2 regions of the Halobacillus sp. SY10 genome follow, and region 2 is predicted to be linked to the other one. Evidence: predicted binding sites of a transcription regulator. Region 2 holds the regulator's gene; the other holds the start of a gene.
The links. The regulator LexA, encoded in region 2, represses DNA repair genes until DNA is damaged. The targets are predictions, from matches to a motif close to CGAACATATGTTCG.
Positions count from the first base shown of each region.

Region 1: uvrB (excinuclease ABC subunit UvrB) is a predicted target of LexA. The motif match lies at 9,406-9,419, and genes of this name have one in related genera.

Region 1 is NZ_CP174345.1:3,329,666-3,345,457, reverse strand. Features, by position in the region: gene ACJA3J_RS17145 (PAS domain S-box protein) at 1-1,705, shown strand, start outside; gene ACJA3J_RS17140 (haloacid dehalogenase type II) at 1,738-2,388, opposite strand; gene ACJA3J_RS17135 (metal-dependent hydrolase) at 2,465-3,025, shown strand; gene ACJA3J_RS17130 (heme A synthase) at 3,129-4,016, shown strand; gene ACJA3J_RS17125 (SNF2 helicase associated domain-containing protein) at 4,168-7,371, opposite strand; gene ACJA3J_RS17120 (peptide chain release factor 3) at 7,689-9,278, shown strand; gene uvrB (excinuclease ABC subunit UvrB) at 9,494-11,473, shown strand; gene uvrA (excinuclease ABC subunit UvrA) at 11,481-14,357, shown strand; gene ACJA3J_RS17105 (YojF family protein) at 14,424-14,795, shown strand; gene bshB2 (bacillithiol biosynthesis deacetylase BshB2) at 14,788-15,444, shown strand; gene ACJA3J_RS17095 (DUF4097 family beta strand repeat-containing protein) at 15,546-15,792, shown strand, end outside.
Region 2 is NZ_CP174345.1:2,073,658-2,089,449, reverse strand. Features, by position in the region: gene tkt (transketolase) at 1-1,095, opposite strand, end outside; gene ACJA3J_RS10655 (DUF896 domain-containing protein) at 1,274-1,507, opposite strand; gene ACJA3J_RS10650 (recombinase family protein) at 1,593-2,252, opposite strand; gene lexA (transcriptional repressor LexA) at 2,553-3,176, shown strand; gene ACJA3J_RS10640 (hypothetical protein) at 3,224-3,448, opposite strand; gene glnA (type I glutamate--ammonia ligase) at 3,612-4,943, opposite strand; gene ACJA3J_RS10630 (MerR family transcriptional regulator) at 4,968-5,372, opposite strand; gene ACJA3J_RS10625 (methionine gamma-lyase family protein) at 5,499-6,746, opposite strand; gene hflX (GTPase HflX) at 6,802-8,034, opposite strand; gene ACJA3J_RS10615 (AAA family ATPase) at 8,115-9,059, opposite strand; gene ACJA3J_RS10610 (hypothetical protein) at 9,072-9,200, opposite strand; gene hfq (RNA chaperone Hfq) at 9,206-9,430, opposite strand; gene miaA (tRNA (adenosine(37)-N6)-dimethylallyltransferase MiaA) at 9,476-10,405, opposite strand; gene ACJA3J_RS10595 (helix-turn-helix domain-containing protein) at 10,591-10,950, shown strand; gene mutL (DNA mismatch repair endonuclease MutL) at 11,059-12,921, opposite strand; gene mutS (DNA mismatch repair protein MutS) at 12,935-15,517, opposite strand; gene cotE (outer spore coat protein CotE) at 15,790-15,792, opposite strand, start outside.

The sequences.
Region 1 (15,792 bases), 1.3 Mb from region 2:
CGAATCGGGAGAAGTGACCCACATTGTCGCGATTACGAGGAACATTACCGAAGTGATCGAAAAAGAACGCGATCTCAGCCGGATCAATGCCATGTATCGTTCTTTGATGAAGGATACGACAGACGCGATTTTGATTGTCGATACAGCCGGCAATATTTTAGAAGCGAATCGTGCATTAGAAGAGCTGTACGGCTATACGAAAGAAGAAATGCATGCCTCTTCGTTCCCGTTTGTCCCTTCGAACAGAATAGAAGAAGCGCACGAGCTTGTTCGTAAAGGGAAGGAAAGAGCGATTGCCGGTTTTGAAACGGTCCGTCAAAGAAAAGACGGAACGCTTGTGGATGTTTCGATCAGCGTATCTCCGATTCAGAACGAAGATGGGGAAACAATCGGCATCAGTTCGATAGTAAGAGATATTTCGAAAGATAAAACCGCTCAGAGGAAGTTGGAAGCGAGCAGATCCCGCTATCGGTCGTTGTTCAAACATAACCCACAGCCAATCTTGACGCTTACTTTCCAGGGGCTGATTAAGAAAGCGAACTCAGCTACATTGCGTCTCTTGAAAATTGAGGAAGATGACCTAGTGCAAACGTCTATCGTCGATTGGGTGCCAAAAGAGCAGAGAAGCTGGTTGAGGAAGCAGCTGTTAGAATCCTTTTTCCAAAACGGTACCCGGTTTGAAACGAGTTTTTGGATGGATGGAGAAGAGCGTATTTTACGAGTTTCTCTCGTTCCGATTATTAATGAGGGGCAGAAAGAAGGGATTTATGCGATCCTTGAGGACCGGACGGAACAAGTGAGGGCCCATGAAGCTTTAAGGCAGAGTGAGGAAAAGTTCCGCCTGATTGCCGATCATTCCAATGATTTGATCTCTGTCTTCTCACCAATGGGAGAGTTGGTTTACGCGTCTCCATCACAAAAGAAATTCTTAGGCCGCGCTCCGCATGAGATGTCCTCAGAAGAGCTCATGAAGCAGCTTGAGCCCGATGATTTAAATAACCTTTCCAATGCTTTTAAGTGGAGCGAAGGGAGTAAAGAAGCGTTTACGGTTTCCTTAACATTGAAAAGCCAGAATGGAGAGCCTGTCTGGTTTGAATGCAGAGGGACGCCGGTTGTAAGCGAGCAGAATCAGGTCAGCCATTTTGTCATCGTGGCCCGGGATATTTCCGAGCAGAAAAATTATGAAGAAAAGCTTGAGCGTTTTGCTTTTTACGATTATTTGACGGATTTGCCGAACCGGAGGCTGTTTGAAGACCGGGTGGAACAGGCCATCGCGAAGGCTGAACGGTCCGGTGAATCATTCGCCCTCCTTTACTTAGATGGGGACGGGTTCAAGTGCATCAACGATGAATATGGTCATGAAATTGGTGATGAATTTTTGTGCAGTGTCGGGAAGCGGATGAAAGAATGTATCCGGTCGGGGGATTCTGTCGGACGAATCGGTGGGGACGAATTTGCGATTCTATTGGAAGATATTGCGGATCGTGATCAAATCTATGAAGTATCCATGCGCGCGCTCGAGAAATTGAGAGAGCCTTATATCGTCAAAGGAGAGGAAATCCGTTCCTCTTTTTCTATCGGTGTCGCCTGTTATCCGGAAGATGGACGGACATTGGATGACCTGTTCCGGTCAGCCGACCAGGCTCTTTACAGAGGAAAGCGAGACGGGAAAAATCAGGTGCGTCTATACGAGCATCATCCTTAAAAGACGGAGCCCCCCATGGGACTCCGTCTTTTTTAGTCAGGGATTTCATTAAGATTGCTTATGATGTGTGTCGGGTTGATTCCAAGTTCCGGCCATTTTTGCTGTTTTCGGTTCACCCAGGCCGTATGGAACCCGTAGGAAGCTGCTCCTGTAATGTCCCAGGGATTACTCGAAAAGAAAAGGATCTCTCCTTTTTCAAACCCTAATTGTTCATGAGCGTAGCTGTAGGCATTGGGGTGAGGCTTGTAAACCTCAACATCGTCAGCGCTGAGTAGATTAAAGTCTTCTTTCAGCTGATTATTTTCTAAGAGAGGCTCTAACATCGAACGGGTCCCGTTTGAAAAAATGGTAAACGTTTTGTCTTGATGGTTTTGTTTTAACGAAGGGACCTCATCGTAAGGCTGAAGTTGTTCATATTCGTGCATCAGGTCTTCCACAACATCCGGTTTCACATCCACATTACTGTAAGCGAGGGCATCTAAAAGCGCCCATCTGGTAATGTCGGTGAATGGCTTGTATCCTTGGATCAACTGTCGGACGAGGAAATAGTGAACCTGCCGGCTGCGCCACTCTTCACTTACCTTAGGACCTTGGTCAGGGAAAAATTGATGAATCTTCTTCATGACGCTATGGACGTCAAATAACGTTCCATACGCATCGAAAACGTAAGCTTTATAGGTCATAGTTCAGACTCCTTTCCATTGATTAGGTTCCCCTTGGGGATTAGGGGTAAACAAGAAGTTAGGGGAGGGTGAAAAAATGAATACACTGCACCATGGCTACTGGACATTTTTTGCAACTAGAAAACAAAGGTACACCGGCTGGTTTATTTTCGGGAGCCTTTCACCAGATATCGTGTATTATGTCATGTTCATCTATTTAAGTGTAAGAAGACAGGCGTGGCAGGTGGTGGACGATGCCGATCCAATGCGATCGTTGTTTGGTTTAGTCCATGATCTGTTTGATCATCCTGTCGTTTTTGTTTTGCGGCATGCGGGTCATTCCCTGCTTGTATGGGGGATCTTTTTTGTCATTTTTTTGATCTGGAAAGGAAGAAGGCTCTCGATGTGGACCGCTTTTTCCTATGGGTGGCTTGGGCATGTAATCCTTGATATTCTTACCCATCATGATGATGCGGTTCCTATGTTCTATCCAATCAGCAGCTATACGTTTAAAAGCCCCGTTTCCTACTGGGATGATGATCATTATGCGAACGTTTTCTCGATGGTCAATACCTTGCTAATTGCGGTTTCTCTCCTCTATTTACTCGTTAGAAAAATCAGGGATAAACGTCGTTCACAAAAAGTTCATGACTCATGACGGCGCTTTCCTTTCTCTATCATCCAAAATTCGTGATATGATTTACTTAGGAAACAAACAATATTCATGACATCATGATCATAGATAGAGAAAGGGTAAGACGATGAAGAAATTTTCAATTCTAACTACATTCGTTACGTTTCTCGCATTGATCCTCGGAAACCTTGTCGTTGCGACGGATTCAGGGGACGCGTGTGGGACGACGTGGCCGGTTTGTAACGGAAAGATTTTTCCTGATATTACAGACTATCACGTCATTATAGAGTATTCACACCGTTTGATGGTCCCATTACTTATCATGCTCACTGCCATCAATGCTGTAGGTGCGATCTATAAATACCGTAAAAACAAATCTGTATTTATTTTAGCTATTCTAAGTTTGGCGCTGCTTGTATTTCAGTCTATGGTTGGAGGGTTGAACGTTCTCCTAGGGACACCACCAGGGTTCACGACATTCGACGTTACGTTCAGCCAGCTATTGTTAATCGTTCTCGTGTTGTTGAGTTACAGTCTTCATGAAAAGAAAATCGAGCTGAACCGGACGAGCTGGGCATCGGTATCTATGAGTTATCGTGCTTTTCTGCTGGGTTATATCGCCTATATTGGACAGGTGATTCTCGGTGCATTCTTTAAACACAGCCGCGCGAGCAATGTCATGATGGACATTCCAGCGATGGAATACTTGATCACAAGTGAGTCCGTTGCGAATGCCGTGTATTCTTTACACTGGGTAGCGACCTTTGTTGTCATTGTCGCAGCGATTTGGTTCGTCATCTACGCTTCAAGGTTCAAATACCATATCGCGTTGTCCTGGGCTTATTTGATCTCTCTTCTGCTGAATGCAGTGGTAGGATTTATTATCGTCGTTACAGGAAACGTCGTGCTCGCTTCTTCGATGCATATGCTCATTTCTACGGTGACGATGGTCATCGGCGCTTGCATCCTCGGAGGATACTGGTTCAAACTGCAAAAGAAAACCATGAAAGTATAAGAAGAAAGCTGCCAACGCGGCAGCTTTCTTTTTTAGGGGTTTTATGGAAATTTCTGTATGACCTGGTCTGGAACTTTGTTCCAGACCAGGTCATACAGAAAATACCAATGAACTACGTGCAAAAGAAAAAGAGCCGTTTGGTAACGGCTCTTTATTGGAAGAGTTGCTTGATTTCTTCTTCGCTTAGGGAAGTAAGCATCGATTCTCCCGGTTGAATGATTTGGTCGACTAGATCGCGTTTCTTCTGTTGGAGCTGATAGATGCGCTCTTCGATCGTGCCTTCTGATATCATCCGGATGACTTGTACGACTTTTTCTTGACCGATGCGGTGCGCACGGCCAGCCGCCTGTTCTTCGATGGCCGGGTTCCACCAGAGGTCGTAAAGGATAACGGTGTCCGCACCTGTGAGGTTCAGACCGGTACCTCCCGCTTTCAAGGAGATGAAAAATGCATCTTTTTCTCCTTCGTTGAAAGCTTCGACCATTTCCATTCGTTTTTCCGATTTCGTGCTGCCATCTAAATAGAAGGCCTGTAACCCTTCTTTGGCAAGTTCATCGTGCATCTTGGTCAGCATGCTTGAAAACTGAGAAAAGATCAGCAGTCGGTGCCCGCCTTCTTTCAGCTCCCGCGTCAGTTCTTTCAACTGTTCAAGCTTTCCAGACTGTCCTTCGTAATTTTCAAGGAACAACCCGGGGTGACAGCAAATTTGCCTTAGTCTCGTAAGTCCGGCGAGAATTTCGAGTTTGCCTCGCTGTATGCCTTTCGTTGCAATTGTTTCTTGGATATCGTTTTGAATTCTTTCCAAGTAGGCGAGGTACACTTCTTTCTGTTCCCGTGTCAGCTCTGAATACTGGACGGTATCAATTTTATCTGGCAACTCATCGAGCACTTCTGTTTTCATCCGTCGTAAAATGAACGGGCGGGTCATCAAAGAGATCTTCTCCGGTTTTAATTGCATAAACTTTTTCTTACTCGTGAAAAATCCTGGCATGATGGTACGGAACAGCGACCATAGTTCCTGCAGGGAATTCTCAATGGGTGTACCACTTAAGGCAAAGCGATGTCTCGATTTGATCGATCGAACGGCCACAGCTGTTTTCGTCGTTTCATTTTTGATTGCTTGTGATTCATCGAGGACCATCGCGTGAAACTTTTGCTCTTCATAAGAAGTGATGTCCTGTCTGAGCAATGGATAAGATGTAATCCAAATATCTTTTTCTGCTGCTTCGTTCAGCGCTTCCTGTCTTGCCGTTGGATCCCCTGTCAAAATCTGTACCGACAATTTTGGTGCGAATTTTTCAAGTTCTTTTTTCCAATTGTATACAAGAGAAGCTGGAGCGATGATGATGGCCGGGTCTGTCATGTTCCCTTTCATTTTTTCATCTAACAAAAAGGTAATCGTTTGTATGGTTTTCCCTAATCCCATGTCATCAGCGAGCACACCGCCTAAACCGTAATGACTGAGCATTTTCATCCAACGAAAACCGGTTAATTGGTATGGTCGTAAGTCCGCCTGCAGACCTTCCGGAGGATCAATTTCAAAGGATTGAGGTGATTTCAGTCGATCCACAAGCTCTTGGAAAAGCTGATTTCTTTCTGCTTCATTCGGATTCAGTGCATCTTCCACTTGCAAGCTTCGTGCTGTTGAGACTTGGAAATGGTTGTTTTCTAAATCTTTTGTGCTCAACTCCAGATCATCGACGAGCTTTTGAAAACGATCGAAGGATTCGCTCGTCAAAGCCATGAGTGCACCGTCGGATAAACGGTAATACTTTTTCCGTTCAATGACGGCTTTAAGAGCTTCTGTCACATCGTTATCACTTATGCCATCGATGGTAAAATTGATATCGAGCCAATTGCCGTCGCTCTCCAGTTCAACCGACGTCTGCAGTTCGAGTGGTCGATCTTCCACAAGGGAACGGACGGAAGAGGAAAGGTAAACATCACTGTGCTCTTTTAGCTTTGGCAAGTAGTGATAAAGGAATTGATCCAGCTTGTCCTCGTCTTCAATATAGACCATCTCTCCATCAAACTTGAATTCGCCAAGTTCAATGATCTGCATGATTTCCTGCTCTGTCTGTCGATCGCGTCTTACAATCGTTTGATTGCTCAATGGCTGCTCATTGAACGGATCGATCGACAAGTCACCATATTGAAACTTAACATCAATCGTGAGTGTCCACTGTTGAAAATCCAAGTAGGTTTTAGCAACGAGTGACTCTTGCACAATTTTTTCTTGAGCGGAGCGATCAAGCTGTACATCTGCAATGGTCTCAAGCTCAGGAAGAACATACGATACAATTCCTTCCATATCATTGTGGCTTACCGTGTGGTTTCCATTCGAATTGTAAGGAAGGATGGTGTAAAGCGTTTGAAGGACCTCTTCCTGCTGAGCATCGACAGGATAAAAGCTGCCTTGTTTATAGAGAAGGTGGTAATCCGACAGGTAATCGTAATCTTTCAAATGATTCATGTGCATATGAAAGTGGCCTCGTTCTTCCGAAACGTAAAAAGAAAGGTTCGGGAACTCCTCTTCGAACCGGACGAGTCCCACGTTTTCCCCTCGCTCTATCACCTCTGCCTGTTGCTTTTCTAAAAGCGGAAGCAGTTGAGTAGCAAGCGTTGGAGAAACTTTTAATACTTTCGGTTCGGCTGAATTCCACTGTTGCTCATAAAATTGTTCTTGTTCGTAAGCGAGCTGTAATAGTCTTAGAATTTCCTTATCATCAGCTGAAAAGGAGTGTTCTGCGGGATCGTACGTGAACTTTTTTGTAATCCGGTATGCTTGATCTTTACGAATATGATCAAGCAGGTCACGGATGTTTTTAATCACATAGGGATAGTTTTCTCCGAGCTTCATTTCCAAGCCGAGGCTTTTTGAGCCAAGAATCGATTGTAGGTGAAGGAAATATTGGATTTGAAGAGGTTTCTTCAAGTCCTGTGCCCCTCGGTTTTCCTGACGCTGTCTGAAGGCCTCGAACAAGCTGACCGCAAACATCCGGTCCTGATTCGTCAAACCGGACTGGGATTTGCGGCCTTTTTCTGCTAGTTTCGGCGCCAGATCTTCTAACGTTTTTTCACGGATGGCGATCAGGACAGCCGCAATATGCTTACACTTGTAGTAGGTGGCATAAGCTGGACACTCACACGTCGCCTCCACATCTTCGTCCTCAAAAAAGAAAACACGGACTTCATAGTCGTGCGTTCCTGCAACGACCGCCCGCCATGAGCGAATCGCATTATTATGAGAAAGACCGTACACTTTCCCCCGGTCGAAATATTGCTTTCCACGTGTGTAAAAAGCTTGACCAGTAATTTTCTTTATATCGTTCGGTTGTAATAAGTAACTCTGCATAACTGGCATCCTTACTATCGTTTTTATCCCATTATAACAGGTTTGAACACCTAAAGAGAATGAGAGGGGTTTAGGAATAAATGTATGACCAGGTCATCCAGAATCTGGATGACCTGGTACACCAATATCTGGAAGATGTTTGTTTTTGTGATTGATTTTACATGTGGGTTATGCTAACTTTCAAAGTATAATCAAAAAATTCGACGAAGGCGCTTGAGTGTGTGAGCGCTTTTTTTATGGAGTGAATCTGCCAATGTAAAACGTATATCCTACCCATCCTAATGCATTGAAATTCTTAATAAACGGAGGATATCACGATGAGTCAAATACAAAACGAAATGAAAAAGCGCCGTACGTTTGCTATTATCTCCCACCCGGACGCCGGTAAAACAACAATGACGGAGAAAATGCTATTATTCGGAAACTTGATCCGATCTGCAGGTACGGTCAAAGGGAAAAAGTCTGGTAAGTTTGCAACATCTGACTGGATGGAAATTGAGAAGCAGCGTGGAATTTCTGTCACGTCCAGTGTGATGAACTTCCCTTATAAAGATTATCAAGTGAATATTTTGGATACACCCGGACACGAAGACTTCAGTGAAGACACGTACCGTACATTGACGGCTGTCGACAGTGTTGTCATGGTCATCGATGGAACAAAAGGGATTGAGGCGCAGACGCTCAAGCTGTTTAAAGTTTGTAAAATGCGCGGCATCCCAATCTTCACTTTTATCAACAAAATGGACCGTGAAGGCCGTGAGCCGTTGGAATTGATGGAAGAAATCGAAGAAACGTTGAATATTGAAACCTATCCAATGACATGGCCGGCAGGGATGGGCAAGCGCTTCTTAGGCGTCTTCGATCGTGAAAATGAGCAATTCGTTCATTACACAGGAAACGAGGAAGAAGAATACATTCCTTACAGCGAGCTTGATCAGCACCCTGAATTGACGGAAAATGCCACGTTCCAGGAATCGGAAGAAGAAATGGAAATGGTTGCTGAAGCTGGGGATACATTTGATATGGAAAAAGTGATGCGCGGAGATCAGACGCCTGTCTTCTTCGGAAGTGCTCTCGCCCCGTTCGGAGTGGAAACTTTCTTCAATTCATTCATTGATATGGCCCCTGAGCCGGCGCCGAGAAAATCGACAGAGGGTATCGTTTCGCCAGATCACGAAGAATTCTCTGGTTTCATCTTTAAAATCCAGGCCAACATGAATCCACAGCACCGTGACCGGATCGCTTTTGTCAGAATCTGCTCCGGAAAATTTGAACGCGGAATGAACGTTACGCTCTCCCGTACAGGAAAAACGTTCAAACTGGCTCAATCCCAGCAATTTGTGGCTTCTTCCCGTGGAACCGTAGAGGAAGGGTATGCCGGGGATATAATCGGAATCTATGATCCGAACGTCTACCGAATTGGGGATACCATCGTGACCGGAAAGTCCAATTTCGAGTACGATGAGCTTCCACAATTCCCTCCTGAATTATTTAAGAAAGTAACAGCGAAGAACGTCATGAAATCCAAGCAGTTCCGAAAAGGGTTGGAACAGCTTGTGCAGGAAGGCGCCATTCAGTTGTTTAAACGCTATCGATTTGAAGACTATATCATCGGAGCGGTTGGTGAGCTTCAATACGAAGTCTTTGAATATCGTATGAAGAACGAGTACAACGTGGACATTGAATTGACTCCTCTAGGTGAGCGCATCCCTCGTTGGTTGAAAGAAGATCAGGTGGATGAGTCGCTGTTTGATGAGCGAAACATGCTTGCAGAAGATCGAGAAGGCAATCCACTTGTCCTCTTTAAAAACGACTTCTCTCTACGTTGGTTCAAAGATAAAAATCCAGACATCGAGCTGACCGATCTGTTCGAAGTCAACGAATACAACCAAACGCTGAATTCTTAATAAGCGAAGCACTTTGCAATCTGCAAAGTGCTTTTTTTATCGTTGAAAATGGGATAAACTGGAGGACCTGGTGTGGAATTTTATTCCACACCAGGTCCTCCAGTAATTGACAGTGCACACCCAGATGCGAATGTTTGTTCGTTCGATGTTAGAATGGTAAACTGTTGTGGTAAACTAAAAAGTACGAGTATAGACAATGAACGGAGGTTTTCGTCGTGGAGGAGAAGTTTGAATTAGTTTCACAGTATTCACCTCAAGGAGATCAACCGCGAGCGATTGAGGAACTTGTTCAGGGGATTGAACGAGGAGATAAGCATCAGACATTGCTCGGGGCCACAGGTACAGGAAAGACATTTACGATGTCCAATGTCATTGAGCGAGTAAATAAACCGACACTGATCATCGCCCATAACAAAACGCTTGCTGGACAGTTATATAGTGAATTCAAAGAGTTTTTCCCGAACAACGCTGTCGAGTATTTCGTCAGTTATTATGACTATTATCAGCCAGAAGCTTATGTGCCTTCATCAGATACGTTTATCGAAAAAGATGCGAGCATCAATGATGAGATTGATAAATTGCGTCACTCAGCGACCTCTGCCCTGTTTGAGCGGAACGATGTCATCATCGTTGCCAGTGTTTCTTGTATCTATGGTCTCGGTTCTCCCGACGAATACCGCAGCCAGGTGCTTTCTATTCGAACGGGAATGGAAAAAGACCGTGATGAGTTATTGAGAAACCTTGTAGATATCCAGTATGCAAGAAATGATATCGACTTTCAGCGCGGGACGTTCCGAGTACGTGGGGATTCGGTTGAAATCATCCCCGCTTCAAGAGAGGAACATGCGATGCGGGTGGAATTTTTCGGAGATGAAATCGACCGCATTCGTGAAGTCGACGTACTGACTGGTGAAGTTGTCGGAGATCGAGACCACGTAGCGATTTTCCCTGCTTCACACTTCGTCACGCGTGAAGAAAAGCTGAAAAAAGCGATTAAAAATATAGAAAAAGAGTTGGAAGTCCGTCTGAAGGAATTGCGTGACCAAGATAAATTGCTGGAAGCCCAGCGTCTTGAACAACGGACAAATTATGATCTGGAAATGATGAACGAAATGGGCTTTTGTTCTGGAATCGAAAACTATTCGAGACACCTGACTTTCAGAGAAGAAGGCGCAACACCTTATACCCTGCTTGATTATTTTCCGGACGATTTCCTTATGATGGTGGATGAGTCTCACGTTACGCTTCCTCAAGTGAGGGGAATGTATAACGGGGACCGAGCGCGAAAACAAGTATTGGTGGACCATGGTTTCCGACTGCCTTCAGCAATGGATAACAGGCCGCTCATGTTTCCTGAATTTGAAGAACATATCAATCAGATTGCTTATGTTTCCGCGACCCCGGGTCCTTATGAAATTGAACATACACCGAAAATGATTGAACAGATCATTCGACCGACAGGGCTGCTGGATCCTGAAATAGACGTCCGCCCGATCCATGGTCAAATTGATGACCTTGTAGGGGAAATCAATAAACGGAAAGATAAGAACGAACGCGTCCTCGTGACGACATTAACGAAGAAGATGTCTGAGGATCTGACCGATTACCTTAAAGACCTTGGAGTCAAGGTTGCTTATTTACACTCGGAAATTAAGACACTGGAACGTATTGAGATCATCCGTGATTTAAGGGTCGGGAAATACGATGTTATTGTCGGAATCAACTTGCTTCGTGAAGGACTGGACATTCCCGAAGTCTCCCTCGTCACTATTTTGGATGCGGACAAGGAAGGTTTCTTGCGCTCCGACCGCTCCCTCATCCAAACGATTGGTCGAGCGGCACGTAATGAAAACGGCCGAGTGATTATGTATGCGGATAAGATGACGAAGTCCATGCAGTTTGCGATTGATGAAACGTACAGACGTCGTGAAAAACAAATCGCTTATAACGAAAAGCATGGGGTCACACCGAAAACGATCAAGAAGGAAGTACGTGACGTGATTAAAGCGACGAACGTAGCCGAAGACGAAGCTGGTTATGATACAGGTAAGAAGCCTTCAGAAATGACGAAGAAAGAACGTCAGGAAATGATCGACAATTTGGAAACCGAAATGAAACAAGCCGCACGCGACCTCGATTTCGAACGGGCAGCCGAACTGCGTGATGTGCTGTTGGAATTAAAAGCGGAGGGATGAAAAGAGTATGGCCAGTAAACATATCAGTATTAGAGGAGCACGCGCTCACAATTTAAAAAATATCGATATCGACATCCCGAAAAACAAACTGGTCGTCATGACCGGTTTGTCCGGTTCAGGGAAGTCTTCTTTGGCCTTCGATACGATTTATGCGGAAGGACAAAGACGCTACGTTGAATCACTAAGTGCCTATGCACGACAATTTTTAGGTCAGATGGACAAACCCGATGTGGATTCCATAGAAGGCCTGTCCCCGGCAATCTCTATCGACCAGAAAACAACCAGCCGTAACCCACGATCAACCGTAGGTACAGTAACGGAAATTTATGACTACCTGCGTCTGTTGTTCGCCCGCATCGGTCGTCCGACCTGTCCGAAGCACGGAGTGGAAATCAGTTCACAAACGGTTCAGCAGATGGTCGACCGTGTGATGGAATATCCGGAAAGAACGAAACTCCAAATCCTTGCACCGGTTGTATCTGGTAGAAAAGGGGAACACGCTAAAGTCTTTGAACAGCTCCAGAAGGAAGGGTATATCCGCCTTCGAGTCGACGGGGAAATGCGCGAAATTTCCGAGGAAATAAATCTCGAGAAAAATAAAAAGCACTCGATTGAGGTCGTCATCGATCGAATCGTCGTAAAAGAGGGTGTGGAAGGCAGACTTTCTGACTCTATTGAGACAGCTCTTAAACTTGGTGGCGGGCACACGATTGTGGACGTTATCGGTGAAGAAGAGCTGATGTTCAGTGAGCACCACGCATGTCCAATCTGTGGTTTTTCCGTTAGTGAATTAGAGCCGAGAATGTTCTCATTCAACAGCCCTTATGGAGCTTGTAACCGATGTGACGGGTTAGGCACACAGCTTGAAGTTGACATAGACCTTGTGATCCCGGATTGGAGTCGCTCCTTGAATGAACATGTGATTGCTGCCTGGGAACCGCAGAGTTCTCAATACTATCCTCAGCTTCTGAAAAGTGTTTCCGACCATTACGGAATCGATATGAATAAACCGTTCCGTGACCTGCCGGAAGAACATAAAGAGAAAGTGCTTTATGGAAGTGGTGAGGACAAAATCTACTTCCGCTACGAAAATGACTTTGGAAAAGTAAGGGAAAACGATATTTTCTTCGAGGGTGTCATTCCAAACATTTCTCGCCGTTACCGTGAAACGAGCTCTGATTACATTCGTGAACAGATGGAAAAGTACATGGCTCAAAAACCGTGTCCGAAATGTAAAGGAAATCGATTGAATGAAGAAGCGCTGGCGGTCTTGATCGATGGAAAGCATATCGGCATCACAACCGATTATTCCGTGACTGAAGCGAAGGAGTTCTTCGAGGCCCTTGAGTTGACAGAAAAAGAAGAAACGATCGCCCGTATGATTCTTAAAGAAATTTGCGAACGTCTCAGTTTCCTAGCGAACGTAGGCCTGGATTATTTAACCCTCTCGCGTTCGGCAGGGACACTATCCGGTGGTGAAGCCCAGCGTATACGTCTGGCGACCCAAATCGGTTCTGCCCTTACTGGTGTTTTATATGTGCTCGATGAGCCATCGATCGGCCTTCACCAGCGTGATAATGACCGTTTGATCAATACCCTGAAACGAATGCGTGATCTTGATAATACGTTGATTGTCGTTGAGCATGATGAAGATACGATGCTGGCCGCGGACTACTTGATCGACATCGGACCAGGAGCAGGCGCTCACGGAGGAGATATCGTCACTCAAGGAACACCAAAACAGGTGATGAAAAGCCGTAAATCCTTGACGGGTCAATATCTTTCAGGCAAAAAGTTCATTCCTCTGCCAGCCGAACGTCGGAAGGCGGATGACCGCTTCTTGAAAATAAAAGGAGCAGAAGAAAATAACCTTAAAAAAGTGGATACAGAAATTCCGCTCGGAGTGTTCACAGCGGTAACAGGAGTTTCCGGTTCCGGTAAAAGTACACTCATTAACGAAATTTTGTATAAGTCCCTTTCAATGAAACTTCACAATGGGAAACAAAAACCAGGAAAGCATAAAACGATCGAAGGGATGGAACATCTGGATAAAGTGATTGACATCGATCAATCCCCGATTGGCCGTACGCCACGTTCCAACCCGGCTACTTACACGGGTGTGTTTGATGATATTCGTGATGTTTTCGCACAAACGAATGAAGCGAAAATCAGAGGGTATAAAAAAGGACGATTCAGTTTCAATGTGAAAGGTGGACGCTGTGAGGCCTGCCGCGGGGATGGAATCATTAAAATTGAAATGCACTTCCTGCCAGACGTTTATGTCCCTTGTGAAGTTTGTGATGGGAAAAGGTATAACCGTGAAACATTGGAAGTGAAGTATAAAGGCAAGAGCATCGCTGATGTATTAGGCATGACGATTGAAGAAGCGCTTGACTTCTTTGCGAACATTCCTAAGATTAAGCGTAAGCTTCAAACGGTTGCCGACGTAGGACTGGAATATATTAAACTCGGTCAGCCCGCCACTACACTGTCGGGAGGAGAAGCACAGCGGGTGAAGCTAGCAAGTGAACTTCACCGCCGATCGAATGGAAAGTCCTTTTATATCCTGGATGAGCCGACAACCGGTCTGCATGTCGATGACATTTCAAGATTACTGAAAGTGTTGCAAAGACTTGTTGATAACGGTGATTCCGTATTGATCATTGAGCATAACCTTGATGTCATCAAAGAAGCCGACCATATCATTGACCTCGGACCAGAAGGTGGAGAAAACGGGGGAAGAATTATTGCAAGCGGCACTCCTGAACATGTAGCAGAGCAGGAGATTTCATATACGGGCCGTTATTTAAAACCTGTTCTAGAACGAGACAGGGCACGGATGGATAAGAAAATGAATGCCCGTGAAAAAGTAGGGAACAAGTAGATGTTTTGACGCTTGCCTCTAAATTGAGTATCGTTAAACAAGAATCGTTTGACGGGAGGAATACGAGTGGATGCCATTCAACAAAAAGTTGTTCAAGAAAAAATTGATCAACTAGCGAATAAAGAAGTTTATGTACACTTAGAAACGACGAACGGGGCTTATGCAAGCCATTTCGATGAAAATGCCTACAACGTCGGGGCTTTCATCCGAAACGCGCAAGTCTCTTACCAACACGGGAAAATTGTCAGTACCGGAGGGTCATACCGTGTAGGTCTGAAACTGGACTTAGGCTGGGTATATGCCGAAGGATTGACGGATTACGAAATTGATGAGAAGAACCGGCTGCTCATGGCAGGCCATGACCGTGAAGGCCGTTTGATGGTTGCTCTTGAAATCAGCGAAACACCTTTTTCACATGAGGCTGATCCTGATGAGTAAAGAAAGAGTGGTTGTCATTTTCCCTCATCCCGATGATGAATCGTTCGGAGCGTCTGGTACGATTTCTAAATTCCGTGATGAAGACGTACCGGTTACCTATCTATGCGGTACGCTCGGGGAGATGGGCCGAAACATGGGCAACCCTGAATTCGCTAATCGTGAAACGCTCTCTTCTTTTCGAAAAAAGGAGTTGGCTGAAGCAGCGAAACAGTTGGATATAGATGTTGAAATGCTTGGCTACAGGGATAAAACATTAGAGTTTGAACCCCGACAGCAAGTGGCTGAGCACTTGAAGGAACGTATCGAAGCATTAGGAGCGACTATCATCATTACGCACTATCCTGGATATGCTGTTCATCCGGATCATGACGCGCTTGGTGCAGCCGTGATCGAGGCTGTGGAAAACATGCCAGAGGAGAACCGTCCTCAAGTGTGGATGCATGCCATTTCCAATCACTCAGAACAAGATTTAGGGAAGCCTGAGATCATTACGGATGTACGACCTTACTGGGAAAGAAAATTGGCGGCCATCAAAGCCCACCTCTCCCAGGCTGACGGGATGTTTAGCTTGATTGAAGATCATGATCAGGCATCCGAACAATTAGAGCGGCTGAAAACGGAACGCTTTTACACGTACAACTTTCAATGACACCTTACACCTGAGAAACGAACTTAGTTTTCTCAGGTGTTTTTTAGTTTTTGAACCCTTTCAATAGGGAAAAACGTAAGAGATGAAAAGGAGCTGATCTTATGAATGAAGAACGTATGAAAATTCTACAAATGATCGAAAAAGGCACCATCTCTGCAGAAGAAGGCGCGAAACTATTGGAAGCTGTAGAAGAACCTTCTCCTAAAGGTTCAGAGCAACGCGATAAGTCTAAATACGGCCTGAGAAATTTCCTGGATGACGCCATGGAAAAAATTAAAAATGCAGATTTCGATTTGTCTTTTGGGGAATACGTCGAATTCACCGATGATACGGTTCTTCCGAAAGAGG
Region 2 (15,792 bases):
GATCGCATCTCCAGAAGCTGCGCGTGTCGCAGGGCTGTCTTCGCCCACCTGATAAGTTGGAAGACTTTGATCCCAGCCTTCAGGAAGCTCTCCGCGAATCGCACGCTCAAACTCTTCCGCAAGCTCTGGATGTGCTTCTTTGTACTGAGCTATTAGGTTGTTCCAGGATTCTTCTTTATCCTGACCATTTTGCTGAACCTTTTCTTTAAAGTCCTGATAGACCTCTTCAGGTACGTGGAATGGCTCGTGATCCCACTTGTAGAACTGTTTAGCTGCCGTTCCTTCCTCTTCTCCTAAAGGAGCACCGTGGGAGGCAGACTTACCAGATTTATTAGGAGATCCATACCCAATAACCGTTTTCACTTCGATCATTGTTGGTTGATCTGTATTCGCTTTTGCTTTCTCAAGTGCCTGAGCAATATCCTCTGTGTTCGTACCATCCTCTACGCGAATCACCTGCCATCCATAGGCTTCATAGCGCTTTTCAACACTCTCGCTGAAGGAACGATCAAGGTCGCCATCAAGAGAAATATCATTGGAATCATAAAGAACGATCAATTTACCTAGACCAAGGTGACCGGCAAGAGAAGCTGATTCCTGGGATACCCCTTCCATCAAGTCCCCGTCACCACAAATGGAATAAGTGTAATGGTCAACGACATTATAACCTTCACGGTTATATTTCGCTGCAAGGTGAGCTTCAGCCATTGCCATTCCGGTCGCCATTGCAATACCTTGTCCAAGGGGACCTGTAGTTGCTTCTACACCGTCTGTGTGACCAAACTCTGGGTGACCAGGGGTTTTGGAATCCCATTGACGGAAGGACTTAAGGTCGTCCATCGTCACGTTATAACCGGATAAGTGGAGCAAGCTGTAAAGAAGCATAGATCCGTGTCCAGCAGATAGGACGAAACGGTCGCGGTCGAACCAGTTCGAGTTTTTCGGATTATGATCCATGAACTGAGTCCATAGCGTATATGCCATCGGTGCTGCACCCATCGGCATCCCCGGGTGTCCGGAGTTTGCTTTTTCTACTGCATCGATTGTTAAAGTTCTAATCGTATTGATTGATGTTTGTTCAAGGCTGTTTGCCATGTTCAACATTCCCCTTTCGTTTCAGGTATATGTACCATGTATTATCCTATAATGAAATTCATTTTGAAACAAGCGTTGTGCGAAATCTTTGCACAACCTCCCACCTAATTTCCCCCTTATTAAGGGTTTTAAACAAAAAAACCGCATTCGAAAATTATCGAACACGGAGATTTAAAAATTAGTTCTTTTTTTCGTTTTCCTGCATTTGACGGAGCTTCTTAGGTGTCACGTCATCCCCATTCGGGTCGATGACGGTAACTCCTTTCAGCTGATTCTTGAAAGATTGACGAGCATTTTTCAAGTATTCCTGACGCAGTTTCTGCTGTTCCGCTTTTTCTTCCTTCGAAAGTTCTTCCTGCTTGGATTTATTCGCTAGTTCATTTATACGATTAATTTTTTCTTTAGATAACATAGATCCTTCTCCTTTACTCATAGTCTGGATCGTAAAAACATGAAAAAGACAAGAAATCCACAGATCCTTGTCCTTAAACTATATATTACCGTGATTCTTCTTCTTTTTCAAGCGATAGGTATTCCTTGTATCTGCGATGAACCGTAGCCTTCGATACATCATATCCAAGGCCTCTTAGTGTCGCAGCGATATCTTTAAACGTCAGCTCATTTTTCCTTAACCGGACCACTTCTTCAATAGGAAATTCGATTCTCTCACGACCTGGCGCCTGGTCCCGATTGGATAAATTGATTGATGGGTCATAGCCGCCCTCAACAGCTTTTCTCATTCCCCGGCGTATTTTCATATTATGTATTTTTCTCTGGTATTCCTCTACGATCCCCACAATCTGTAAAACCATAGAATCCGACTCTGATAACTGCAACTCTCCCTGATTTGATAAAGAATACACCTTAATATTCAACCGATTCAATTGATGAAACAATGCGATTTTCGTATTCCCACGTCCCAATCGAGTCTCATCCTGAATCACCAGAGCTTCCGCACGCCCGGAAGAAAAATATTCCAGCATACGGAAGATCCCGTCCCGCTCAATATCGTAACCACTCGCTTGTTCTTCAATACATTCCACAACTTCAAATTCGTGACTCTCTGCCATTGAAGTCAACTCGGTTCTTTGGCGGTTTAATGATGTCACTTGAGCTTCTTTTTCCGTACTTACCCTGCAGTATAAAATCACCTTCAATTGAATGTTCCTCTCTCTTTCTCTATTAAACAGCTGTGACCATAGAATAATAGAGAATGATAAAACTAACAATAAAAAGAATAATGTAGGTGTAGTCCAGCTTCGATAATTTGTTAAACATACATAACCCCTCCGTTTTCATAGAACGAACGTTCTTAAGAACCTGTGTTCGCGTTTGTTAATTTTATTATATACGAACACAGGTTCTTGTCAATGGTTTTTTTCGAACGCGTGTTTGTATTTTTGAATCATAAGTGGTACAATGTGGTTACTATAATCCTATGTACGAGGTGCTAATCTATGAGTAAACTTTCAAAACGGCAGCAGGAAATACTAGATTTTATTAAAGAACAGGTTTTAATGAAAGGATATCCACCATCCGTAAGGGAGATCGGTCAATCCGTTGGTCTCGCTTCAAGTTCAACAGTACATGGTCACTTATCCAGATTAGAGAAAAAAGGCTATATTAGACGCGATCCGACGAAACCTCGTGCCATTGAAGTAATTGAATTGGAAGAAGATCACAGTATTCCGAGAAGTGAAGCCTCCTACGCTCCAGTAATCGGTAAAGTCACGGCCGGTTCCCCGATTACAGCTGTAGAGAATATCGAAGAATATGTCCCGCTTCCAGATACACTCGCAGGATCGGATGACAACACGTTCGTCCTGATCGTCCAAGGGGAAAGTATGATTGAGGCAGGAATTCTAGACGGCGACATGGTCATCGTCAGACAACAGCAAACCGCTCAGAACGGTGACATCGTCGTGGCGATGACAGAAGATGAAGAAGCAACTGTAAAACGATTCTTCAAGGAAAGAAATCACGTTCGTTTACAGCCTGAAAACGCAACAATGGAACCAATCCTATTACAGGACGTATCCATTTTAGGGAAAGTCGTCGGTCTATACAGAACCGTACATTAATTGAAAGAGGCGAGTTTTGTTAAACTCGCCTCTTTCTTTATTTTTTGTCATGCTCCATAACTTTTCCGGATGGAGGTTAAAGGAAATACAGACAATATATTATTTTTTCTGAACGTTCTCACTTGTTTTCGTTCATAGCAGTAAGCAATTACATATTCATCCTGAATGTCGACCACTCTAACCACCCGTTGAGACAAATCGCCTTTGTGGTTGATATAGATCCATTCCAACTTCATCTTTTCGAGTTTTGAACGTTGGATTAATGCTTCCATTGGTGACACCTCCATAACAGGAACGTTTGTTCTTACTAACATTATATGTAACACATCCCCCAAAGTATACGACCAAAATCTTGGAATTATCTTCACCCCATTCAAATTGTTCCGTGAGGCAAAGAAAAACCCTTGAAGCTATTAGCTTCAAGGGTTTTAAGGTTTAATACGTCTGTAAATATTGTTCGCGTTCCCAGGGATGAACCTGTGTACGGAACATATCCCATTCAATTTCTTTCGCTTCGATGAAATGTTCAAATAGGTGTTCGCCGAGAGCTTCTACCATGATTGGATCTTGATGCAGCTCTTCCAATGCATCATACAAAGTAGCAGGTAGGTCTTTAACTCCGTGTGCTTCACGCTCTTTCTTATCCATCACGTAAATGTTCCGATCGACAGGAGCTGGTGCTTCCAGTTTATTTTCCACACCATCAAGTCCAGCAGCAAGAAGGACTGCCATCGCCATGTATGGGTTCGCTGATGGATCCACACTCCGAACTTCGATTCTTGTGCTCAAACCACGGGATGTTGGAACACGTACGAGCGGACTACGGTTCTGACCGGACCATGCTACATAACATGGAGCCTCATACCCTGGTACAAGACGCTTGTAAGAGTTGACAGTAGGGTTTGTCACGGCTGTGAAGTTCGTTGCATGCTTGATGATGCCTGCTGTAAACTGGTAAGCCACTTCTGACAGTTGTTCCTTCCCTTTCTCATCAAAGAAAGCATTACCCTTTTCGTTGAAAAGAGACATGTTCGCGTGCATACCAGATCCATTCACGCCAAACAACGGCTTAGGCATGAACGTTGCATGCAAGCCATGTTGACGTGCTATCGTTTTGACGACAAGTTTGAATGTTTGAATATCATCACAGTGCTTGACGGCATCCGCATATTTAAAGTCGATTTCGTGCTGACCTGGAGCGACTTCATGGTGAGAGGCTTCAATTTCAAAGCCCATTTCCTCAAGCTCAAGGACGATGTCACGACGGCAGTTTTCACCAAGATCGGTCGGTGCCAAGTCGAAATAGCCGCCTTTATCATTCAATTCCATCGTCGGTTCGCCTTTTTCATCTAATTTGAATAGGAAAAATTCAGGTTCTGTACCAATGTTGAAAGCAGAAAATCCGAGTTTCTCCATTTTTTTGATGTTACGCTTTAAGTTATAGCGTGGGCATCCTTCAAAAGGAGTTTGGTCTGGGTTGTAGATGTCACAGATGAATCGTGCGACCTTCCCTTTTTCTGAAGTCCAAGGGAAAACGACGAAGGTATCCAGGTCTGGAACCAAATACATGTCCGACTCCTCGATACGAACGAATCCTTCAATGGAGGACCCGTCAAACATCATCATGCCATCAATAGCTTTATCCAACTGGCTTAGTGGAATTTCCACGTTTTTGATCGTACCAAGCATATCCGTGAACTGAAGACGGATAAACTTGACGTTTTCCTCATCGATTTTTTTGTAGATTTCTTCTTTTGTTAAACCCATTGAATTTCTCCTCTCAACACAAAATTAATGGAAGAACCTTGACATTTCTCCCTGTCTGATTGCTAATTTACCTTGTCTTCCCGCTGTGAATAGTTCTCGTTGCAGCATACGACGTAGTTCTTTTTCGGTAAGTTCATTATGAACTTCCTTCACTTGATCCTCGTCATATACTTCATTATCTGGCTGATCGTTCAGCTTCAGAACTTTCTTGATTCCGGCCATGTTCACACCTTGATCGATCAAGTCTTTGATTTCAAGCAGCCGATCAACATCATTAAATGAGAACATGCGACGGTTCCCTTCTGAACGGGCCGGCTGAACCAGCTCGTGCTGTTCGTAGTACCGGATCTGCCGTGCAGTAAGGTCTGTCAATGATTGAACAATCCCCATCGGGAATAACGGCATAGAACGACGAATTTCATCACTCATCGATGTGCCACCTCCCCATAAGAATGATACTTTAATTATACGTCACGCAAGGGATATGTCAACATATGTGAGGAATGTTCACACAATTTGGGGCTATTTTTTGAAAGGGTTATCATTCCCTCCGCTTCAAAGTTTAACCATACCCTCTTCGATCAACTGCTCTACCGCTTGTACGACAGCGATCTTTACATGCGCGTAGGTCAATCCACCTTGAACGAATGCCGTATATGGGGGACGAATAGGACCATCGGCCGTCAATTCAAGACTCGCGCCTTGAATGAAAGTACCCGCAGCCATAATAACTTCATCCTCGTATCCAGGCATGGCGCTCGGTTCTGGTTTGAAATGAGAATTTACAGGAGATGCCTGCTGAATGGATTGACAGAACCTGATCATTTGTTCAGCCGTATTGAAATTTACGGATTGAATCAAATCCGTCCGCTTCACATCATAAGCCGGAGATGTGTCGAAGCCCCATTCACTTAAATATTTAGAAGTGAAAATAGCTCCTTTCAAAGCTTCTCCTACAACATGTGGTGCGAGGAAAATCCCTTGATACATCTCTTGCAGGCTGTTTAAACTCGGCCCTGTTTCTTTCCCTAACCCCGGAGCCGTCAGTCGATAGCTGCATTTTTCAATCAGGTGTTCATGTCCCGCAATATAACCCCCGACTCTGGCAATCCCGCCTCCCGGGTTTTTTATTAATGAGCCAGCAATCATGTCAGCACCTACTTCAAGCGGTTCTTTCATTTCTACGAATTCACCATAACAATTGTCAACAAAAATTATCACATCGTCTTTTGTGTCACGAACGAACTGAATGATGGATTGTAACTCGCCAATAGTAAATGAAGGACGATCCTCGTATCCTTTGGACCTTTGGATGGCTACGACCTTCGTTTTTTCATGTATAGCTGCTCGGATTCTATCATGAGAAAAAGCCCCACTTCCTTCTAAAGGAACGGTTTGATAGCTGATACCAAAATCACTTAAAGAACCTGTATCCTTATTGTCTTCAGAACCAATGACATCTCTTAGGGTGTCATAAGGATCTCCAGATATGTAAAGCAGTTCATCCCCCGGGCGCAGGACACCGAATAAGGCGGTCGTGATCGCATGCGTTCCGGAGATGAGCTGAGGTCTGACAAGGGCATCTTCCGCTTTGAATATTTCTGCATACAATGCCTCTAGTGTGTCTCGCCCAAAGTCATCATAGCCATAACCTGTCGTCGGATTAAAGTGAGAATCGCTGACCCTCAGTTTATGGAATGCCTTTAATACCTTTTCTTGATTGTACTCGACAATCTCATCAACCATCTCGTGTTGGTTCTTGATCTCTTTTTCTACATGGTGTTTCAATTCTTGAATGTTCATGATGAGTCCTCTTCCTATCTTGCAGAATTTCGTTGAATAAACGTTTTGTTCAAATTTATAATATTTGATGTTTCAATGGGTGCTCAGGATGGATGAAACCATGAAGAGCATAGCCTTCTTTTTCCTCATAAAAATGGATGCTCGTGATCATACTGTAGGCCTTGAATTGCTGCAATCGTTTCCCTTCAGAAGCTGGCACGAAAACGTCATACTCATACCACTCATCCTTTAAAACCTCTTCGATTTTATGAAGAACACGTTTACGGTCAATCGGATCATGAACGCTCACTGTCAACGATGGGAAGGAGTGTGGAATGAAATCCTCCTGCAGTAGATCTTTTTTATTATAAACGGTCAGGATCGGCAGTTGACCAGCTCCAAGTTCGTCCAACAATCTCAATACGGTCTTTTCCTGCTGCATGTGATCAGGGTGTGAAGCATCCACCATATGAACGATAAAGTCCGCTTCTGTTAATTCCTCTAACGTCGATCGGAAAGCCGCGATGAGCGTCGTTGGCAAGTCCTGAATAAATCCTACCGTATCAGAAAGGAGAGCCAAAAAACCAGAAGGAAGGCTCATTTGCCTTGTCAAAGGATCGAGTGTAGCAAACAATAAATCCTCTTCAAAGGACTGGCTGTCGGTCACTCTATTGAAGAACGTTGATTTACCAGCATTCGTATAACCGACGATTGCGACTTGAAAGGCACGGTTTTCTTTTCTCCGTTTTCGATACTGCTCCCGTTGTTTTACGACCGTATCCAACCGCTTCTTGATATCATCAATTCTACGTTGGATATGACGACGGTCGGTTTCCAGTTTGGTTTCACCAGGACCACGGGTACCAATCCCTCCACCTAACCGGGATAACGCTGTCCCTTGTCCGGATAGCCGTGGAAGTAAATATTGCAGTTGAGCAAGTTCCACCTGCAATTTCCCTTCCTTTGTACGCGCCCGTCCTGCGAAAATGTCCAGGATCAGCTGACTTCTGTCAATGACACGCACGCCGACCCTGTCCGCTATATTTCTAAGCTGGCCAGGTGATAACTCATCATTGAATATCACGAGTTCAGCTTCAGATTCCTCTGCTGCTTCTTTTATTTCTTCCAGTTTCCCCTCACCTAAATATGTAGCCGGGTGAACCCGGTCACGCTTCTGAGTAATAATTTTGCACACTTCTCCATCAGCGGTTTCCGTCAGTGATTGAAGTTCTTCCAAAGAGGACTGAAACCGTTCTTCTTGTTCGAATGGATCTTTTCGCGCAACTAACACGACCAATTCTTTTGACATCTGTCTCTTCACCTACTCTTCCGTCTACCTGTATCTTTCTCATCATAACAGAAAAATGTTTCCTATGAATGTACGACCGTTTAGATCAAGTCTGGTTCTTGTAAAGGAACATCAAAATCTTCCGCCTGAAGGGTCATCAGTGTTTTTTTCTTCGGATTCGGGGTGCTGATCACTCTCCAAGCATGTTTTCGAATCGCTTCTTCAATGAGGTTCCTTACATAGCGGGCATTTGAAAAGTTCTCTTCACGTCTGGTGTATACGTGGGCCAGATGCTGAAAAAGTTTTCGCTCCGCTTCTTTTGTTAAACAATATTCCCTTTCTTCAATCATTCCAAAAGCAATTTGCGTAAGTTCTTTCGCAGAATAATCCTTGAAAGAAAGCTGGATGGGGAACCGGGAAGCAAGGCCTGGATTTAAGGTCAGAAAATCCTCCATCTCATCCGGATATCCAGCAAGGATGATAATGCATTCATTATGATGATCTTCCATACATTTAACCAATGTATCAATCGCTTCTTTTCCGAAATCTTTTTCTCCACCTCTTGCTAATGAATAAGCTTCATCAATAAAAAGGACGCCCCCCAATGCTTTATGGATCAGGTCCTTCGTCTTTTGAGCCGTATGACCGATATACTCTCCTACAAGATCACTCCGATCGGCTTCGATGAATTGGCCCTTATCAAGCACCCCGACATCGCGGAATAAAGCAGCAACCATCCGCGCGATGGTCGTTTTTCCCGTGCCGGGGTTTCCATAAAAAACCATGTGCAGAACTTGCGCATTCGACTTCAATCCTGCTTCTTCTCTTTTCTTAGAAACGAGCACCTGTGCATAGATTTCTTTTACCCTGGTCTTTAAATCCTCCATCCCAATGATGGAATTGAAAAATTCCTCGATTTTCAGAAAAGGGGCGCCTGTCTGCTTGAGGGCGGCTGCTTTCCGATCAGGAATCGCTTTTTCTTTAGAATCATTCAACACAATATTGATTGTGCTGTTTGGTCTCACCGTTTTAGCCTGGGGTTGCACATCGATCCCTCCTCATTCTTCTTCATCATACGCATAGGTGGGGTTACCTGTGACAAACGCCCAAGGATGATTATGCAGATCATTTCCTCCATCCATGAAAGAAGCGGATGCCTTTAAAGGCACCCGCTTTTTTGCTTCCATTTACACTATTCTTTATCCAATGAAACATTTTTTACAGGAGCAAATGTTGAAATTGCATGTTTGAAGATCAATTGTTGCTTTCCTTCCGTCTCCAACAAGACAGTAAAATTGTCGAAGGCTTTAACGATGCCTCTCAATTGAAAGCCATTGAGTAGAAAGACAGTCACCTGCATGCGTTCTTTCCTTAATTGATTCAAATAATTGTCTTGGATATTAACCGATTGGGCCATGGATCTTCCTCCTCTTTTCTATCTGTAATAATACGATTCTACGCATTAGTCTATCTTTCCTGCTAAATCGCCTAAAATTGTTTCAAATTTCTCCTCATAGTTCGAAGGAGATACTTCATACCAGTTGATATCCATTTTGTTCTTGAAGTACGTGTACTGACGTTTGGCATAGCGCCTGGAATTACGTTTAAGCAATTCAATAGCTTCCCCAAGTGTACATGAACCTTCGAAGTAAGGAATCAATTCCTTATACCCAATCGCCTGCATTGATTGAGAGTCCTTCAATCCTTGTTCATAGAGATTTTGAACTTCTTCTAACAAACCCTGTTCAATCATTTGATCGACCCTACGATTGATACGATCGTACAGTAATTCCCGGTCCATCTCCAGCCCGATTAACAGTGGGTTAAAAGGAGATTCTTTCTGCTGCTGATGATGGCGCTCACTCATCATCTGGCCTGTCGTTTCATAAACCTCAAGGGCTCTTAGTACACGTCTTTCATTATTCGGATGAATTTTTTCTGCTTGTTCGGGGTCAATTTCAACAAGGCGTTTGTACATATAATCTCTGCCATTTTCCTTCCATTCTTTTTCAAGCTTCTCCATGATGGAAGGATCCTTTTTTTGTTCTGAAAAATGGAAGTTAAAAAGTGTTGCTTGTATGTATAAGCCTGTCCCCCCTACCAAAACCGGAAGCTTCCCCCGCTCATGAATTTCCCAGATTAACGCTTGCACATTCTCCTGGAACTCAGCAACTGAAAAGTGCTCCGCAGGATCTTTAAAGTCAATCATATGATGCGGGATGCCCTGCATCTCCCCTTTGGTCACCTTCGCTGTTCCGATATCCATCGTCCGGTAAATCTGCATAGAGTCTCCACTAATCACTTCTCCATTAAAACGCTGAGCGATTCGGATCCCCAGATTCGATTTTCCGACTGCTGTAGGACCGACCACTGAGATCACCAATGGTTTCACACTCCCACCTCCTTCACACGTCTCTATTATACATGAATGGCTCTACAATCATACCTCAGCTCATAAACTAACGCAATCCGTTACCACTACTAACGAGTTCCGTTACAAATATTCAAAATATTCGTTAGTCGTACTATCGCATTTCGTTAGTCTGTGTTATAGTATAGAAAAGGAGGCGTCTTAAAGTGGTTCATGAAAGAATTCGTTCACTTAGAAAAGAAAGACGTTTAACACAATCGATGTTAGCTGAAAAAGTCGGTGTGTCCCCACAAGTCGTGTCGAATTGGGAACGGAGTTACACTTCACCAGATCTTGAAGATCTCACGAAGATCGCTCACGCTCTCCATACCACCGCAGATTATCTCCTCGGGTTAAGTGATGAACAAGAGGATGAAATGCGCGAGATTAAGCAGCTCCTGGAAACGAAGGGATACACAAAACCTGTTTTTTTTGACAAGAAAGCATGGTTTGGAATTCAGCCGGAGGATATTAAACAAATCGATAACTATTTTCGTTTTCTTCTCCAGCAGAAGAACATCTCCTAATCCCCTACTCTGTCATTCGTACTTATATATAAGTTGATTATAAAAACATTATGTAAACAAAATAGCAAACAAAAAAGAGAGACTCCCGCTTCGGAGTCTCTCTTTTAATTACATCACACGTTTGAACATTTTTTCCATCTCATACTCTGAAAAGAAAACGATGATTGGACGTCCATGAGGACAAGTAAAAGGATCGGTCGACTTTCTCAAATCTTCTAAAAGATGAAACATATCGGTTTGGTTCAAATAATGGTTCGCTTTGATCGATCGCTTACACGACATGAGTATCGCCGCTTCTTCTCTTAGTTTAAGAATATCAATCCGATCTTCTTCCATCAGCTGCTGAATCATTTCATCAATAACTTCCTCTTCAAATCCTTTCGGGAACCACTGGGGGTGACTGCGCACGATATAGGTCGTGTCTCCAAATGGTTCAAAAAACAATCCCACTTTTTCCAGTTCGCCTTTGTACTCTTCCATCCTTAACGATTCAGCCTTCGAAAATTCAAAAGTCATCGGTACAAGGAGTTCCTGTACTTCATGGTCCACTTCCGAGAGTTTGTCTCTGAAGAATTCGTATTTGATCCTTTCTTGAGCCGCATGCTGATCGACGATATACATACCTTCCTCATTTTGAGCAAGGATGTATGTTCCATGCAGCTGACCAATCGGATGCATGGTCGGGACTCTTTTCTGTTCACGAGGAGGTCCTTCTTTTTCGACTTTATCTTCGGACTGTACGCTCTCTATTGAAGCAGAGGTATCTGTGTCGAATGTCGGGTTCATCTCTTTGATTAACTCTTCCTGTTTTTTTTGGAAACCGTCGTCTTGGAGTAGTCCTTGCTCACTTTTCACTAAATGGTCCACCGTGGATTCCCGCTCGCGATGAGCATCCTCCTCCCTCGTATGGTAGAGGTTAAAGGATTCCTGTGTCGTTTTTTCTTTTGCAGGCTTAGATGCCGGCTGTGACACATCAGGAATGAGTGTTTGTTTGCGAAAGGCCTGCCGAACGGTCTCTTCTAATAAATCATACAATTCCTTTTCTTTACTAAAACGCACTTCCATTTTAGATGGATGAACATTGACGTCGACTAGGATTGGATCCATGTCTATATTTAAAACGACAATCGGACTTTTCCCGATCGGCAACAGGGTATGATAGCCTTGCAAAACAGCTTTATTTAAAGGAATGCTCCGAATGAAACGACCGTTGATAATCGTTGACATATAATTTCTTGATGCACGGTAAACTTCGGGTTTCGCAATATATCCATCCACCTTAAAGTCCGCGGTTTCCATCTCTATCGGGATCATTTTTTTAGCGACATTCATTCCATAAATGTTCGCTATGACTTGGAGGAGATCTCCACGTCCATTCGTCTTAAAGATCTGCTTTTCATTATGAGTACAAAGGAACTGCACTTCCGGATGGGCTAAGGCCGTACGATTTAAAACATCCGTCACATGACCTAGCTCGGTATGAATGGTTTTCATATATTTCAACCGGGCCGGCGTATTGAAAAACAATTCCTCAACCGTAATGTCTGTTCCTTTTCTCGCATCACTTTTTCCTCTGGAGACGAGATGTCCTCCTTCGAGATTCATTTTCGTCCCAGCACTGTTTCCAGTAGAGGTTTGGATACTCAAGCGGCTCACTGCAGCGATACTTGCTAATGCCTCTCCCCGAAAACCGAGGGACCGGACATGGAAAAGGTCATTTTCATCAAGAATTTTACTCGTTGCATGGCGATGAAAAGCAATTTCACAGTCCTCTTCATCCATTCCCGCACCATCATCGGTAATCCGGATGCGCTGCAATCCGGCTTCCATTAAATCAATCTTCACCCATGTGGCACCTGCATCAATACTGTTCTCTACCAGTTCTTTGACGACAGAGGCTGGGCGTTCAACAACTTCTCCGGCCGCTATTTTGTTGGCTAGGTGGTCTGGCATCAGTCGGATCCGCGCCATCTCTGTTCCTCCTTTACGATTTCAAACGTTTTTGCAATTGGTACAATTCATTCATAGCGTCCATCGGAGTCATTTCCATTAGATCTAATGACTGTAGACGCTTTTCTATATGAGAAGCCTGCGGTTCCATTGTCCGCTTTTTCTCCGGCTTCGATTCTTCAACAAACAAACTTAGCTGCTCCTCTTCTTCTGGGGAGGTTGAGGCTTCATTTTTGACGGGCCCATTTTCAAGCTGATCCAGAAGGGCGGTTGCTCTGTTGATCAGCGGATCAGGCAAGTGTGCAAGCTTCGCTACATGAATACCGTAACTTTCATCCGCAGGTCCATCTTTAATCTGATGGAGAAAGACAACATTGCCTTCATACTCTTCCGCTCGGACATGGACATTTTTTAAACGCTCAAGCTGTTCATCCAATGAGGTCAATTCATGATAATGGGTAGAGAATAGCGTTTTCGCTTTAATCTCCCCATGAATATATTCCACAATAGCCTGAGCCAGAGCCATGCCATCATACGTACTTGTCCCTCTTCCTATCTCATCAAGAAGGATCAAGCTGTTTTCCGTCGCATGCGTCAATGCATGGTTTGCTTCCAGCATTTCGACCATGAATGTACTATGACCAGAAACAAGATCATCGGCCGCACCAATTCTTGTAAATATCTGATCAAAAACTGGTAAACTCGCAGACTGGCACGGAACAAAAGAGCCCATTTGACCAAGAATTGCCGTCAATGCAAGCTGACGCATGTACGTACTTTTACCGGACATGTTTGGTCCTGTAATCAGTAACACATCAGTCTCTTCATTCATGTAAATATCATTCGGTACAAACGTTCCTTCCTGCATCACTTTCTCTACAACAGGGTGACGACCTTGACGGATGTCCACCACACGTTGCTCCCGATATTCCGGTCGTACATATTGATAGGATTCTGCTACTTGAGCAAAACCTTGGAGAACATCAATGCGGCTGATTTGGTCTGCCAGCTGTTGAAGTCTTTTGACGTACGCCTTCACCTTTTCACGGACCTCGAGAAACAGTTCATACTCAAGCTCCACACTTTTCTCCTGGGCTTCGAGGATCATCGTTTCTCTTTCTTTCAGCTCTGGAGTAATGAAACGTTCGGCATTTGTAAGGGTCTGCTTCCGCTCATACCTTCCTTCAGGTAGATGCCTCAAGTTCGCTTTTGTCACTTCGATATAATAGCCGAACACACGATTATAGCCGACTTTCAAGGATTTGATTCCTGTTTCCGTTCGTTCCCTTTGTTCAAGCTCTGCAATCCACTGCTTTCCATTCTTGGAAGCACATCTATAGTCATCCAACTGTTCGTGGAAGCCGTCCCGAATCAAGCCCCCCTCTTTTACAGAGATCGGAGGGTCATCGGCGATGCTTTCTTGAAGAAGTTCTTTTAAATCATGAAGCGGATCAACATTGTCATATAGCTTTCCTATGGAAGGATGGTCGAATTTTGAAAGCGTCGTTAAGATATCCGGAATATGACTTAATGAATTTCTCAACTGGATCATATCCCTGGCATTCACATTGCCAAAGGCAACTCTTCCAGCTAAACGTTCCAAGTCGTAAACATTCGATAGCTCATCTCTCAAGGTCTCTCTCTCAAAAAACTGATCAAGAAATCCTTCGACCTGGTCATGCCTCATAGCAATAGCATCCGCTGATAACAACGGACGCTCCATCCACTTTTTAAGCATACGCGCGCCCATGGAAGTGATGGTTTTATCGATGACAGAAAGAAGGCTTCCCGCTTTTCCTTTCTTTCTAAGAGTTTCCAACAATTCTAAGTTTCTTTTGGAATACATATCGAGGGTCATAAATTGCTTCAATTCAATCACTTTCACAGGCTGCAGATGATCGAGTGACCTTTTTTGCGTATGCTGGATATAATTGAGAAGCCTCCCGAAGCCGACTAAAAGCTTATCCTGATGAACCTCCTCAACAAGAGGTTGAAATTCAGGAGCAATCTCCGTCACGTCCTGATGAGAAACCGTGTAATCCAAACGATCGATCAACATCTGTTTATACTCGACATCAAAATCATTGGATACCACCACTTCTTTGACCGGCCGGCTGTACAATTCACTCATAGCCGCGTCAAAACCTCCCGGAATAAGAGCTACACTGTTTTCTCCGGTCGTGAGATCATTGTAACTGACGACGTATGAGCCATCTTCAAATGCACTCAGTGAAGCCAAGTAGTTGTTTTCCTTTTCATCGAGCATGCTGCCTTCCATGACCGTACCTGGAGTGATCAGTTGGACAACTTCCCGTTTCACAACCCCTTTCGTCGTTTTCGGATCCTCGACCTGCTCACAAATAGCAACCTTGTACCCTTTTTCAATCAACTGCTTTATGTAATTGTCTGCGGAGTGATAAGGGACACCGCACATGGGGATTCTTCCGTTTGAACCTCCGTCCCTGCTCGTCAATGTAATTTCAAGTTCCTGGGATGCTTTCGTTGCATCCTCAAAGAACAATTCATAAAAATCGCCTAACCGGAAAAACAGAAAGGCATCTTTTTGGTCTGCTTTAATTTTTAAATACTGCTGCATCATGGGTGTGTATTGTGCCATAAGGTTAAACCTCCAAAACGTGCATAAGATTCTCCACCCATTATAGCATACGAGGCAAATAATCTTACACGGAAGAGCATGACATTATTAAAGTATACGTCAGGATGCTTGAAGACTCAGTTTCGAGATGTTTCTTGAGTGGATGGGGATCCGGGGAATAACTCGCTTTCCGCGGGAGCGCGGTGAGCCTGAAAGGGAGCTATTATATAATTATCATAAAATATTTGAAAGCAAAAAAAGAAATCCTCGCTGTAGCAGCAAGGATTTCATCATTA